4 regions of the Streptomyces sp. NPDC029292 genome follow, and region 3 is predicted to be linked to each of the others. Evidence: riboswitches for the same ligand, from Rfam matches in the RefSeq annotation. Region 3 holds a riboswitch; each other region holds the start of a gene.
The links. Region 3 has a riboswitch for cobalamin ahead of ACZ4WS_RS26625 (CbtB domain-containing protein). Riboswitches for the same ligand answer to the same signal wherever they lie in the genome.
Positions count from the first base shown of each region.

Region 1: it holds a riboswitch for cobalamin, as region 3 does, so the genes downstream of both, ACZ4WS_RS07685 (ribonucleoside-diphosphate reductase subunit alpha) here and ACZ4WS_RS26625 (CbtB domain-containing protein) in region 3, are expected to answer to the same signal.
Region 2: it holds a riboswitch for cobalamin, as region 3 does, so the genes downstream of both, ACZ4WS_RS28285 (cobalamin biosynthesis protein) here and ACZ4WS_RS26625 (CbtB domain-containing protein) in region 3, are expected to answer to the same signal.
Region 4: it holds a riboswitch for cobalamin, as region 3 does, so the genes downstream of both, nicT (Nickel transporter NicT) here and ACZ4WS_RS26625 (CbtB domain-containing protein) in region 3, are expected to answer to the same signal.

Region 1 is NZ_JBVHXR010000002.1:616,784-619,945, forward strand. It holds gene ACZ4WS_RS07685 (ribonucleoside-diphosphate reductase subunit alpha) at 1-967, opposite strand, end outside; cobalamin riboswitch at 1,101-1,241, opposite strand; gene ACZ4WS_RS07690 (GNAT family N-acetyltransferase) at 1,304-1,810, opposite strand; gene mctP (monocarboxylate uptake permease MctP) at 1,982-3,162, opposite strand, start outside.
Region 2 is NZ_JBVHXR010000014.1:85,174-88,335, reverse strand. It holds gene ACZ4WS_RS28290 (cobyric acid synthase) at 1-1,321, opposite strand, end outside; gene ACZ4WS_RS28285 (cobalamin biosynthesis protein) at 1,318-2,259, opposite strand; cobalamin riboswitch at 2,379-2,519, opposite strand; gene ACZ4WS_RS28280 (hypothetical protein) at 2,844-3,002, shown strand; gene ACZ4WS_RS28275 (hypothetical protein) at 3,053-3,162, opposite strand, start outside.
Region 3 is NZ_JBVHXR010000013.1:32,921-36,082, reverse strand. It holds gene ACZ4WS_RS26645 (MarR family winged helix-turn-helix transcriptional regulator) at 1-174, opposite strand, end outside; gene ACZ4WS_RS26640 (LysR substrate-binding domain-containing protein) at 221-643, opposite strand; partial or broken gene ACZ4WS_RS26635 (MBL fold metallo-hydrolase) at 649-756, shown strand; gene ACZ4WS_RS26630 (CbtA family protein) at 933-1,697, opposite strand; gene ACZ4WS_RS26625 (CbtB domain-containing protein) at 1,723-1,944, opposite strand; cobalamin riboswitch at 1,982-2,145, opposite strand; gene ACZ4WS_RS26620 (histidine phosphatase family protein) at 2,246-2,836, shown strand; gene ACZ4WS_RS26615 (SDR family NAD(P)-dependent oxidoreductase) at 3,117-3,162, opposite strand, start outside.
Region 4 is NZ_JBVHXR010000004.1:7,038-10,199, forward strand. It holds gene nicT (Nickel transporter NicT) at 1-913, opposite strand, end outside; cobalamin riboswitch at 942-1,195, opposite strand; gene ACZ4WS_RS11190 (helix-turn-helix domain-containing protein) at 1,276-1,635, shown strand; gene ACZ4WS_RS11195 (Cys-Gln thioester bond-forming surface protein) at 1,762-3,150, opposite strand.

The sequences.
Region 1 (3,162 bases), on a different contig from region 3:
GGAACTCCTCGATGTCGGAGTGCCAGGTCTCCAGGTAGACCGCGGCCGCGCCCTTGCGCCGGCCACCCTGGTTCACCGCGGCGACCGAGGCGTCGAGGGTCTTCAGGAACGGGACGATGCCGTTGGAGTGCCCGTTGGTGCCGCGGATCAGCGAACCGCGCGACCGGATCCGGGAGTACGAGAGTCCGATGCCGCCCGCGTGCTTCGAGAGGCGCGCGACCTGGTGGTAGCGGTCGTAGATGGAGTCCAGCTCGTCCAGCGGGGAGTCGAGGAGGTAGCAGGACGACATCTGGGGGTGCCGCGTACCGGAGTTGAAGAGTGTGGGGGAGGAGGGGAGGTAGTCGAGGCGGCTCATGAGCCCGTAGAGGGCCGCGACTTCGTCCACGGAATGGGCCGTGTCGTCCTCGGCGAGACCGGACGCCACCCGCAGTATGAAGTGCTGGGGCGTCTCGATCACGTGCCGGGTGATCGGGTGCCGCAGCAGATAGCGGCTGTGCAGAGTGCGCAGACCGAAGTAGCCGAAGCGGTCGTCGGCACCCTCAGCGAAGGAGGCGGCGATGAGCGCGTCCAGGCGGGCCGTGTGCAGGCGTACGAACTCGGCCGTGCGGTCCGCGATGAGGCCCTCGCGGTGGCCGACGGCGACCGACTCGGAGAAGGACGTGACGCCCTGTGAGGCGGCCTCCGCCGCGATGCTGATCGTCAGCAGCCTGGCTGCCAGCCGGGAGTAGGCGGGGTCCTCGGAGATCAGGCCCGCGGCCGCCTCGGTGGCCAGCTCGCGCAGCTCCGTCTCGTCCGCGCGCGCGGACCGGCCGCGCAGCGCGGCGGCGGCGACCCGGCCGGGGTCGGCGTCGGGGAGGTCGGCGGTGAGGTCGGTCAGGGTCCGCAGCAGCGCGGTACCGGGACCGTCCGTCTCCACCGGGGCCTGCGTCGCTGAAGCTGAGGCCGGATCGGCTGGCGCGATGGTCACGTGGGGCTCTCCCTCGCTCGGCACGGGGCCTTGCGGGGGCGGCGGGGCACACGAGCGCACGCTTTTGGCAGCGGTGCGCCGCGTCCACCGGCCCATTCCGCGAGGCCCGGACGTCATGTCACCCGGGCCGGATGGCCGGGGCGCGCTGTCGGCAGGTCCTCGGACTGACTCTCGTACGCGGCTCGCCCTGGGGGCGGATACGCACAAGTACACCGTTGCGGGACAGTTCCGGATTCGCACCGGATTCCCCTGCGGCGACAGCGAGCATGAGCATACATCTTGTGCCGGGCTGCGGTGGCACCCCCACATGTTGTGTCGTGTCGGCTTCGGAGGGTGTCAGAGTGTCAACCCATAGGTGAGCAGCAGGATGTCGTCCAGGTGCGGGATCGGGTTCCAGTCGCGCTCGGGGGCGCGGGTGAAGCCGAGGCGCTCGTAGATGCGGTGGGCGGTGTGCATGGTGCGCTGGGTGGACAGCACGACGCGTACGCAGCCGTCCGTGGCCCGTGCGCGGTCCACGCAGGCGCGGACGAGGGCCTCGCCGGTGCCTCTGCCGCGGGCCTCGCGCGCTACCGCGAGCATGCGGATCTCGGCTTCGCCGGGGCGGGCTATGTCGGCCATGGGGCCGCCTTGGGGTACGAAGGTGACGCCGCCGAGTACGCGGTTCCCGTCGACGGCGACGAGTACGTCGGCCGCGGCGGCCCGCTTCGCAACGTCCCGCAGTTCGCCCAGGTACTCGTCGCTCTCCCCGAAGTCGAGCAGGCCGTCATCGAGGTAGGCCTGGGCGGTGATCTCACCGAGGGTGGGGTATTCCTCGGGCTGCGCCCGTCGGATGAGGATGTCCATCCGGGGAGTGTGCATCAGGGGAGCGGTGGCGGGCCGCCGGATTTTCGCCCCCTCCGCCCCTGCCCGTCCCGTCCTGGGGCTCCGCCCCAGACCCCGCTCCTCAAACGCCGGAGGGGCTGAAAATCAGCTCCTCCGGCGTTTGAGGGGGCGGGGCGGGGCGGTGGTGCCCGCCTAGTGGGTCGCCCCGGCCGTGGCCGGCGGGAGCTCCACCTCGACGCCAGGGTCGCCCGCGTCCGCCGTGTAGTCCTCCGGAGACGTCTCGTCGACGCCCTCCGGGGCCTTGAACGCGCGGAAGGCGAAGGTGAGGACGACGGTCACGACCACGTTCAGGACGAACGCCGTGAGGCCGATGTAGCCGATCTCCCCGATGCCGGGGATCTCCTTCGAGCTGCCGCCGAAGTGCTTCTGGGTCGGGGAGGCGACCCCGTACGCGGCGAGCGTGCCGTAGAGCATGCCGACGGCCCAGCCGGCGAGGAGGGCCCAGCGGTGGAACCAGCGGGTGAACAGGCCGCCGACCAGGGCCGGGAAGGTCTGCAGGATCCAGATGCCGCCCAGGAGCTGGAAGTTGATGGCGACCGTCTTGTCCATGGTGAGGACGAAGATCAGCGCGCCGACCTTCACCAGGAGCGAGACCAGCTTGGAGACCTTGGTCTCCTGGGCGGGCGTGGCGTCCGGCTTGATGAAGTCCTTGTAGATGTTGCGGGTGAAGAGGTTCGCGGCTGCGATGGACATGATGGCCGCGGGGACGAGTGCGCCGATACCGATGGCGGCGAAGGCCACGCCCGCGAACCAGTCCGGGAACATGGTCTCGAAGAGCTGGGGGATGGCGAGCTGGCCGTTGGTGACCTTCACTCCGGCCGCGATCGCCATGAACCCGAGCAGGGCGAGCAGGCCCAGCATGAGCGAGTACAGGGGGAGAATCGTGGTGTTGCGGCGGATGACGTCACGGCTGCGGCTGGACAGCGTCGCCGTGATCGAGTGCGGGTACATGAACAGTGCGAGCGCCGAGCCGAGTGCGAGGGTGGCGTACGTCCATTGGCCCGCCTCGGGGGGGACGACTCCGCCCACGCCGGCCGCCGTGTACTTGTCGCTCGCCGCCTTGAAGATCTCGTCGAAGCCGCCCAGCTTGATCGGGATGTAGATGATGGCCACCGCGATCACGATGTAGATCAGGGTGTCCTTCACGAACGCGATCAGGGCGGGGGCGCGGAGACCCGAGGAGTAGGTGTACGCGGCCAGTACGCCGAAGGCGATGAGGAGGGGGAGGTCCTTGACGAACCAGTTGGTGTTCTCGCCGCCGCCGACGCCCATCACGTCCAGGACGGCCTGGATGCCGACCAGTTGGAGCGCGA
Region 2 (3,162 bases), on a different contig from region 3:
ATCCGTCCGACTCCAGCGAGCCGTGCCAGTGCGTGCCCCAGACGGCGCCGACCCGGCAGCCGTCCAGGCTGTGTCCATTGTCATCAGAGATGAACGCGTCCCCGCCGGTGACTTCGGCGATGCCGTGGTGGATCTCGTACCCGTCGACGTGCTCGCCGAGGGCCTCTCCGACGGGCCGGGTGAGGGTCTTCTCGCGCGCGAACCGCACGCGCACGGGCAGCAGTCCGAGCCCGTCCACATGGCCTTGGCGGCTTTCCACCTCGTCCTCGATGTGTTCGCCGAGGATCTGGAAGCCGCCGCAGATGCCCAGGACGGGACGCCCTTCCGCGGCCCTTCTGGAGAGGGCGTCCGCAAGGCCGCGCTCGCGCAGCCACTGCAGCGCCTTCACCGTCCCCCGGGTCCCCGGTACCACGACGAGGTCGGCGTCGGCCAGCTCCTCGGCCCGGTCCACGAACCGCACGACGACACCCGGCTCGGCGGCCAGCGCGTCCACGTCCGTGAAGTTGGACATCAGCGGGATCGCGCAGACGGCGACGCGCAGCACGTCCTCGCCGACGGGGGCACTCACCGCGGACTCGCGGACCGTCCCGCGCAACGACACCCGCAGCCCGTCCTCCTCGTCGATGCCCAGGCCGTGCTGGAAGGGCAGGACGCCGTACGAGGAACGCCCGGTGAGGTCCCGGAGCATGTCGAGGCCCGGCTCCAGCAGCGAGACGTCGCCGCGGAACTTGTTGACCAGGAACCCGGCGACGAGTGCCTGATCCTCGCGGGACAGCAGCGCGACGGTCCCGAAGAACGAGGCGAAGACGCCGCCACGATCGATGTCACCGACGACGAGCACGGGAAGCCGGGCATTGCGGGCGATCCCCATGTTCACGATGTCGGTGCGGCGCAGGTTGATCTCGGCGGGACTGCCCGCCCCCTCACAGATCACCGCGTCATACGTGCCCCGCAACTCGGCCAGACAGTCCAAAACGGTCCCGAGGAGCTGCTCCTGCCGTCCTCCGTGATACCCGCGCGCCGAGAGCTCGCCCACCGGCTTGCCCATGAGCACCACCTGACTGCTGCGGTCGCTCCCCGGCTTCAGCAGCACGGGATTCATCAGCGCGGTGGGCTCCACGCGAGCCGCCTGCGCCTGCATGGCCTGCGCACGCCCGATCTCCGCGCCCTCGCGCGTCACGAACGAGTTCAGGGACATGTTCTGCGCCTTGAACGGCGCGACCTTGACGCCCTGCCGCACCAACCACCGGCAGATCCCGGCGGTCACGACGCTCTTGCCCGCGTCGGAGGTGGTACCGGCGATCAGCAGCCCGCCGCTCATGATGTGGCCCCCCTCGAAAGCAGCCGCCCGGCGGCACTCACGCCGAGCGCGAGCCAGCCCACGCGCCGCGACAGCCGTACGGCCCGCTCGATGTCGTGGACCGCGACGGCGCGGCCCTCCCCGTTCAGTACGGGCCGGTGCTCGACCCTTCCCCCGTACGAGAGGGTCCCGCCGAGCCGCACGCCGAGCGCGCCCGCGAACGAGGCCTCCACGGGCCCGGCGTTGGGACTCGGATGCCGGCCGGCGTCCGCGCGCCAGGCGCGCACGGCCCCGCGCGGATCGCTGCCCGCGACGGCGGCGAGCACGGCGGTCAGCCGGGCCCCCGGCCACCCCGCGACATCGTCGAGCCGCGCGGAAGCCCACCCGTATCGCCGGTACTTGGGCGACTTGTGCCCGACCATCGCGTCGAGCGTGTTCACCGCGCGGAACCCGACAAGACCGGGCACACCGCCCAGCGCCCCCCACACGAGGGCGCCCACCACGGCGTCGGACGTGTTCTCGGCAACGGACTCGACGACGGCCCGCGCGATGCCGTCGGAGTCCAGCGACTGGGGATCCCGCCCGCACAGATGGGGCAGCCGCTCCCGGGCCACCTCGACATCGCCGACCGTGAGCGCCTCGCCGATCGCCCGTGCCTCGCGCCCGAGGGAGGTCCCCCCGACGACGGCCCAAGTGGCGGCGGCGGTCAGCGCGATGGAGGCGGTACGGGAGGCGCGTACGGAATGGCTCGCGAGCGCCGCGAGCCCGGCGGCACCGCCCACGCACACGGCGGTGTGCAGAGCGCCCCACCCGCGGTGGTCCCGCCACAACACCCGCTCCACGGCTCCCGCTGCCCGCCCGAACGCGGCGACCGGATGTCCCCGGCGCGGGTCGCCGAGCAGCAGGTCACCGAGAAGGCCGGCGGCGGCGCCGTACGCGAAGACGCGATCGGCACGCACCGGTTCAGCCGACCGTCAGGTCGGGTACAACCGTCGTTCGCGTCATTCGCTTCGTGGGCAAAGCACTTGGGCAGCCGCGCATGGCGATATGTCCTCACTCAGGGTGTCCACGCCCTGGTTCGACGAGACCGGCGGTGAGAGTTCCTGGCTCCCGAGGACTTCATTCCCCGGTGACAGTGGCGGGACCGCGCCGGATTCGCACCGGCTTCCTCTCTTGCCGCCGTACTTGGCTCCGGCAGTCCACCACGGGGTTAGAACACCCGTCAACTTGCTGTTGACCTGCGCGGGGAGAGTGTGCTGAGGCCCACACCCGTGGGCACACCAGCCCGCTGTGCGCCCCTCGTGCCGCGCATTCACCCGCATGAGGTGATTACCCGTCAGAGCGTTGCGGTCGCGGTGCGTGACGCCCTGCAATGTCCTGCGATCCACCAAGTTGTGCCATGGGGCGAGCGGAAGACGCGGCAGATCGCACCGCGAACGGGGATCGGCGAGGGCGGCGCACTGGATTTTGCGCCGGGGCATCACAATCCCAGGACGTCGACGCCTGGTTCTTCGTCGGCAATCTCCTGTCCGGGGCGACTGAGATGGGCACCGTCGACTACGACCTGGACCGCCTCATCGACGGCAAGCCCGACCAACTCTGCGAGCTGCTGGGCCCGCACCCCCCTGACGTGGGGCTCCCGTCCTCGTTCGCCGTCCCCCCGGAGGCAAACATGCGTCCGCCCTGCCCGGACCACCCATAAGGCGGCCCCGACAGGGCGGACGACGAAGCTGCGGCCCGCAGCCGTACGACTCAGGCCACGATGATGAAGATCCCGTACGCCACCGCAGCCGCACACGCCGCGAAGCAGGCGTACGCGCCGGTGACGGCGAGGGCGGCGGAGCCACCCCCGGCGGACGCCG
Region 3 (3,162 bases):
CTTGGCGGCCTCCGACACACCGATGCCCGGGCGGGCCACGACCAGGCGCAGCAGGTCGACCTCGGCGCCGCGCAGCCGCGGGGCGGTCATGCCGCTGCGCAGCCGCCGCCGGATCAGCCGCTGCACTCCGGCCAAGGTGTCGGCCAAGGCCTCGGGAAAGCTCTCTGACTCCACACCTCCAGAATAGCTCTGTATCAGAGGTATTTCGGGAAAGGCAGAGTCAAGAGGATGCAAGCAGAAGGCCGGGCGATCCCCCGACGCCGGCTGCTCCTCCCCCAAGCCCTCGGCACGGCAGGCGTCGAGGATCCGGTCGTACCAGCCCGGGGCGTGGGCCCGCGGAAGGCACCCGATCGTGGCCGGACAGCTCGCCGAGCGCGACCTCGGGCATGCGGGCCAGGGGCGAGGTGCGGGGCAGGACGACTCCGAGATCCACCGAGACCTCCGGACCGAGCCGGAGTCCGGTGGCGTCCACGGGCTGGTGGACGAGCCCGACGTCGAGTCCGCCGGAGGCGAGCAGCCGCAGCTGTTCCTCGGCGGTGACCTCGTGCAGGTCGACGGAGAGGCCCGGGGAGCGCTCCGCGCAGGCGGCCAGCAGCGCGGACAGTACGGCGGCCGTGGTGTCGGGCGGCACGCCCGCGCGCAGCGGACCCAAGGCTCCGTCCCATCTCCGACCTGCCGGAGGGCGACACGCTCGCCTACCAGGTGACGGTCGGGAGCGGCGGCCCTTCGGCGTTCCTGATGGGCGCCAGCGACTTCCCCATTGCCGTCCGGTACACCGTCGCGGACACGGCGTACCGTGTCCTGCTCGCCCCGCGTGCTGTGTGCCGCGGTCGGTGCGGACAGCCGCGGTCGGCAGCCGCGCTCAGGGGTGCGGCGATCCGAAGGCCCCGACGAGAATCGGGGCCTTCGGATGAACTGCCGGGGTGACGTTCTCAGCGCGGTACAGGCGTTGCCCGCGTACCGGCTCCGCGCTCCTCGGCAGCGTCCGTCCGAGGGGACAGCACCCGCTCCGCCAGGAAGCCGAAGACAAGACCGAAGGCAGTCCACAGGGTCAGCTGTATGGCGAGGGCCGCAAGGCGGAACTGCCAGAGCAGAGTGGCGGAGAAGTCCTTCGGGACCTCATTGACGGCCGGCAGGAACGCGTAAGCCAGACCGATGGCGAGGACGAAGAACGCGCCCGCGGCCGGCGTCGCGTTCCAGTTGCCCAGGCGCGGCGCGAGGCGCTTGCCCAGGATGACGGTCGCGACGGCGAGCAGCACGCTGAGCACCATCATCAGGAAGTACAAGGTGGTGCGCTTGCCGATGGTGTCGGGGTCGCCGACGGACGGCGGATTGGCCGGGTACTTCAGGAACGGCACGACATAGACGGCGACCAGGCCCGCGGCCGACAGGAGCAGCGCGCTCGCGCGCGGTCCGAAGCGGCCGATCCTTCCGAGCGCGAAGCAGTACGCGAGGGCGGTGATTCCTCCGAAAGCGACCCCGTAGACGAGGACACCGGTGGCCAGGCCGCCCGTGGACTGCATCGTGCGGGTGACGGCTTCCACGCCGTGCTCGTGCGAGTGCGCCTCCTCATAGGCGATCGCCGAGTCCACGCGCGGCTCACCCAGGAAGTAGGCGACGACCAGGGCGAGCAGGCCCGCGGCGAGACCCGCGAGCATGCCACGCACCAGGAGATTTCTGACAATTGCGGAATTCATGAGCTCGTACGCTTCCTTGTCGCCGTCAGTGGCAGGGGAAGCCGAGCAGGTGGCGGCCGTCGTGGACCCACTCGTGGACGTTCTCGCCGGACACGAGTGAGGTGGCGCCCTGTTCGGCGCCGACGAAATAGAGCAGAACCAGCATCAGAATGCCGAAGAAGACCGCCCAAGGGACGATCGCGCCGATCGGCAGCTTGGCGGGAACGGCAGTGGGTGTAACGGTCGGCTGAGCGACGGACTGCGCCATGGGGCAGAACCTCCTGGGGAACTCGCGTCCCATCTCGGTGGTGCACAGGACGACGGCCGCGGGTCTGACTTGCTCGACCTTCACCACCCCTGGCGGGAGCGGTTCTTGCTGGGCTTACAGTGGCGCGACCGTGCCGGATTCCCACCGGACTTCCGCCGAACCGTCGTCAATATCGTCGAGACCGTACCGCGAAGCGGGAATGCCGCCAAGGGCGCACGGTGCGCTGGGGGGGGCGCACCGTGCGCCGACCCGCGCCTCAGTTTCCAGACCTGACAAGAGTTTTGAGCACGAGAGTGGACGTATGACGAGCCGAGTGATCTTGATCTCAGCCGCGATCAGTGCGGCGCTGCGGGAGGCCCGCTTCGACGACGGGTGCGCTCTCGATGCCCTGGGGGCCGCGCGTGCCCGGTCGGCTGCGGGAACGCTTCCAGCGGCCGACCGTGCGTTGGCGTCGCCCACCGCGCGCTGCCGGGAGACCTCCGACGCACTCGGCCTCGATGCCCTGCCCGTGCCCGAACTGTCCGGACTCGCCATGGGGCGCTGGCAGGGCCGGACCCTCGACGAGGTTGGCGCCAAGGAGCCGGACGAACTCGCCACCTGGCTGACGGACCCGACGGCTGCCCCGCACGGCGGCGAGTCAGTGAGCCAGCTCTGCGCCCGCGTCGCGCTCTGGCTGGAGACGGCCGGGCAGACCTCCGGCCGGACGATCGCCGTCGTGGAGCCGGAGATCGTCCGAGCCGCGGTGATACGGACACTGGGCGCCCCCGAGTTGGGCTTCTGGCGAATCGACGTACCGCCCCTCACTGTCACGCAGTTCAGCGGACGGTCCGGACGCTGGAACCTACGACTCGGGCAGCCGCTCGGTGAGGGAGACAACCGAACCGTTCACTGATCCGGACCGTTGTAGTCGATCGAGGAGCCAACGGCGATTCTGCGGCCGATCGTGAGCCAGTCGACCCTGGTGCGGCGCAGGTGGATTGCGGTTGTGCGCCCCCGCGCCCCGTTCACGCGGGCCCATTCGCGGCGAGAGCGGACCGGGTGGTGAGGGGGACCAGCAGCCGCGGCCGTCCCACCGAGGGGACAGCGGCACCCGGCGCGGGCGTGCCCCGGGTGCCGCCGCTCAAAGTGAAACAGAACGGCGGCCGACCTTACCGGCCTGTGTTGCCGCCGACTCAGTGCACGGAGAACCCACCGTCGACGAAGATGGACTGCCCGGTG
Region 4 (3,162 bases), on a different contig from region 3:
GCTCGATCGTGCCGATGAAGAAGGCCACCGCGATGGACAGGCCGGTGATGGTGAGGTTGTAGAAGACCTTCCGCACCGGGTTGGAGAAGGCCCACTGGTAGGCGAAGTTCATGAAGGTGCCGTCCAGCGTGTCGAACAGGCTCATCCCCGCCGCGAACAGCAACGGCAGGCACAGGATCGCGTACCAGGGCAGCCCGGCCGCGGCGCCGCTGCCCGCCATCACCATCAGCGTGACCTCGGTGGCGGTGTCGAAGCCGAGCCCGAAGAGGAAGCCCAGCGGGAACATCTGCCCGGGCCGCGTGATGGACTTCGTGAACCGGCCCAGGATGCGGTTCATGAACCCCCGGGAATCCAGGTGCTGTTCGAGCTCGGCCTCGTCGTACGTACCGGCCCGCATGGCCCGGAAGACCCGCAGGATGCCGAAGAGCGCGACGAGGTTGAGGGCGGCGATCAGGTAGAGGAAGGACCCGGAGATCATGGTGCCCATGACTCCGAGCACCTGGTGCGTACTGGATCCCTCGTTCATGATCCGCCCGGCCAGCTGGGTGCCTCCGGCGATGAGTGCGGCGAGGACGACCACCACACTGGAGTGCCCGAGGGCGAACCAGAAGCCCACCGACACCGGCCGCTTGCCGTCGGCCATCAGCTTGCGTGTCGTGTTGTCGATCGCGGCGATGTGGTCGGCATCGAAGGCATGCCGCATGCCCAGGGTGTACGCGGTGACGCCGAGACCGATGCCGAACGCCTTGGAGCCGACCTCGTAGTGCTCCGGGACGACGAGCAGGAACAGGATGCCGAACGCGACGACGTGCAGCGCGGCTATCACGGCCAGGAGTACGGCGGTTCGGACGGTGTCCTCGCGCCGCCAGCGGAATCCGGCGGCGGGTGGGGACGACTGCGTGGGCAGGGTCATATGGTCACGCTCCAGCACCTCGTGGATCACTTCGTGAGATGCCGTGGCCGGTCTCCTGGCTGACGGGGGTCCGCACCGTCCCGCCTTCCCGGCCGCCGTGTGGCGACCAGTGGCCGAAGTGGGACGGGGCGCCTCAAGTCACTTCGTGCGCAGGTGAATTCACCACGCATGTATCTGATCTGAGGCCCGATCACAGTGGCGAGGGCCGCTCCGGCCTGGGCCCCTTCGAGGATGAAGAGGCCGTCACCGGTCTTCCCGAACACCACGGCCCATCAACCGTAGAGGCGGCCGGGCTCCCCTGCAAAGCTGCATACCTGCGCAGGTATTGAAGATCACATAACGGCGCCTGCGAAGATGAGCTCATGCACCTCGTCCCCGCCGAGCGCGCCGACCGCCGGACCATCGACGGCCACCGCGTCTGCGACGCCGTCGCAGCCATCGGTGAGCCCGGGCACGTACGCACCTGGGCCGACCGCTTCTCCCTCCTCGCCGACCCGCGTCGCCTCGCCCTTCTGCTGGCCCTGCACCGGGCCGGCCCGCTTGCCGTCTCCGACCTCGCCATCGCCACCGGCATGAACGACCCCGCCGTCTCTCAGGCCCTGCGTCTGCTCCGTACGGCCGGGGTCGTCGAGGGCGACAAGGACGGGCGGGTCGTGCGCTACCGGGTGACCGACGGGCCGACCACCGCACTCCTCGAGCACTGCGTGTCCGACGGGGGCTGAGCCGCCCCGGGCGCGGGAGCCGGGAAGGCGGCGGCCCCGGACGCCTGGGGCGGGCCGGGGCCGCGGGCTCACGGAGTTTCCGTGGTGCGCTCACTCACTGTTGAGTTGCCAAGGTGCGGTTGTTGCTCAGTCCTGCGCCGGTGCCTTCTTCTTGCGGACGAGGAACACCGCCGCGCCGCCGATCACGACGAGGGCGATGGCGATGCCCGCGATGATCGGGGTCGCGCCGGAGCTGCCGGTCTCGGCGAGGTCGGTGCCTCCGGTGGAGGTGCCGCCCACCGACGCCGGGCTCTCACCGACCGTCTGGGTCGTGACGTCGCCGGCGCTGCCCTGTGTCTTGCAGTCGAGCATGCCGGTGAACCGCTTCTCGAAGCCGTTCGGACCCTTGATGGTGAAGTCGTACGCCTGGTCCTCCTGCAGCGGGATCGTCACCGTCTGGGACTTGCCCGCCGCGATGGTGTGCTCGCTCCCCATCAGCTCGAAGGTGAACGCCTCGTCACCTTCGTTGGCCGCCGTGATGTCCACGCCGCCCTTGGCGCAGTTCTTCTCGGCCGACAGGGCCGGTATCGCGCCCTTCTTGGCCCAGTTCGCGGTCGCCGCCGCGGAAACCGTCGACTCGCTGGAGCCCGCGAGGATCTGTGTCTGGCTGCGGGTCTCCGAGGCGAAGGCGCGGCCGACCGGCACGGTCGTGGACGCCTGCACCGTCAGTGAGGCAGACCCGTTCGCGCTGTCCTTCGGCACGTCGAAGTAGATGCGGCTGCCGTCGGCCGCGGAGGTGATCGCCTTGCCGTCCTTGTCGACGATCTTCACTCCGCCGGCGGCGGCGTCCGCGGGCGGCGTCACCGTCACGCTGTCCGCGTTGGTGTGCACCGTGACCGGGCCGAGCTTCTCGCCGGCGTGACCGGAGACCGCGGGCGGGTCGAGGGTCAGCGAGGCCTTGGGCTCCGCCAGGTTCCGCGCACTCTTTTGCAGATAGTCCGCGAGCTTCTCCGCCTGCGGGTCCACCGCGTCCACGTCGGCGCCGTCCGAGTACCGCCAGATGGCCACCTGCGTGCCGGCCGCCGCGTCCTGCTCGGTGAGGCTGCCGGCGCCGGCCTTCTCGGCGAGCGCCGCGAGGTCGTTCACCTGCGGGTAGGAGTTCTGCAGGATCCAGCGGATCTTGCCCGCGTCCGCGTTGCCGTTCAGTGACGTGCCGCTCCAGGGGGTCTCCTGGTACTTGGCGTCTCTCTGCGTCGGGTTGTGGATGTCGATGCAGTACGTCTGCAGCATGCCGCCGTCGTCGACGGACATCTCGAACAGACCCGCGGACACCTGCTGGTCCTCGCCGTTGTCGTGTATCACGGCGGACCCGTACGTCTTCAGGCCGCCTATGGTGGCGGTGGCACCGCTCTGGTTCTGCGGGGTCTCGTCGGCGACGGCCGTACCGGCGGTGGTCATCGCCCCCGCGGCGACGAGCCCTGACACCACCATCGCGGCGGCGAGGCGGGCGGCCCCTCGCCTGCGCGCGGACAACACAGAGAACGAAGA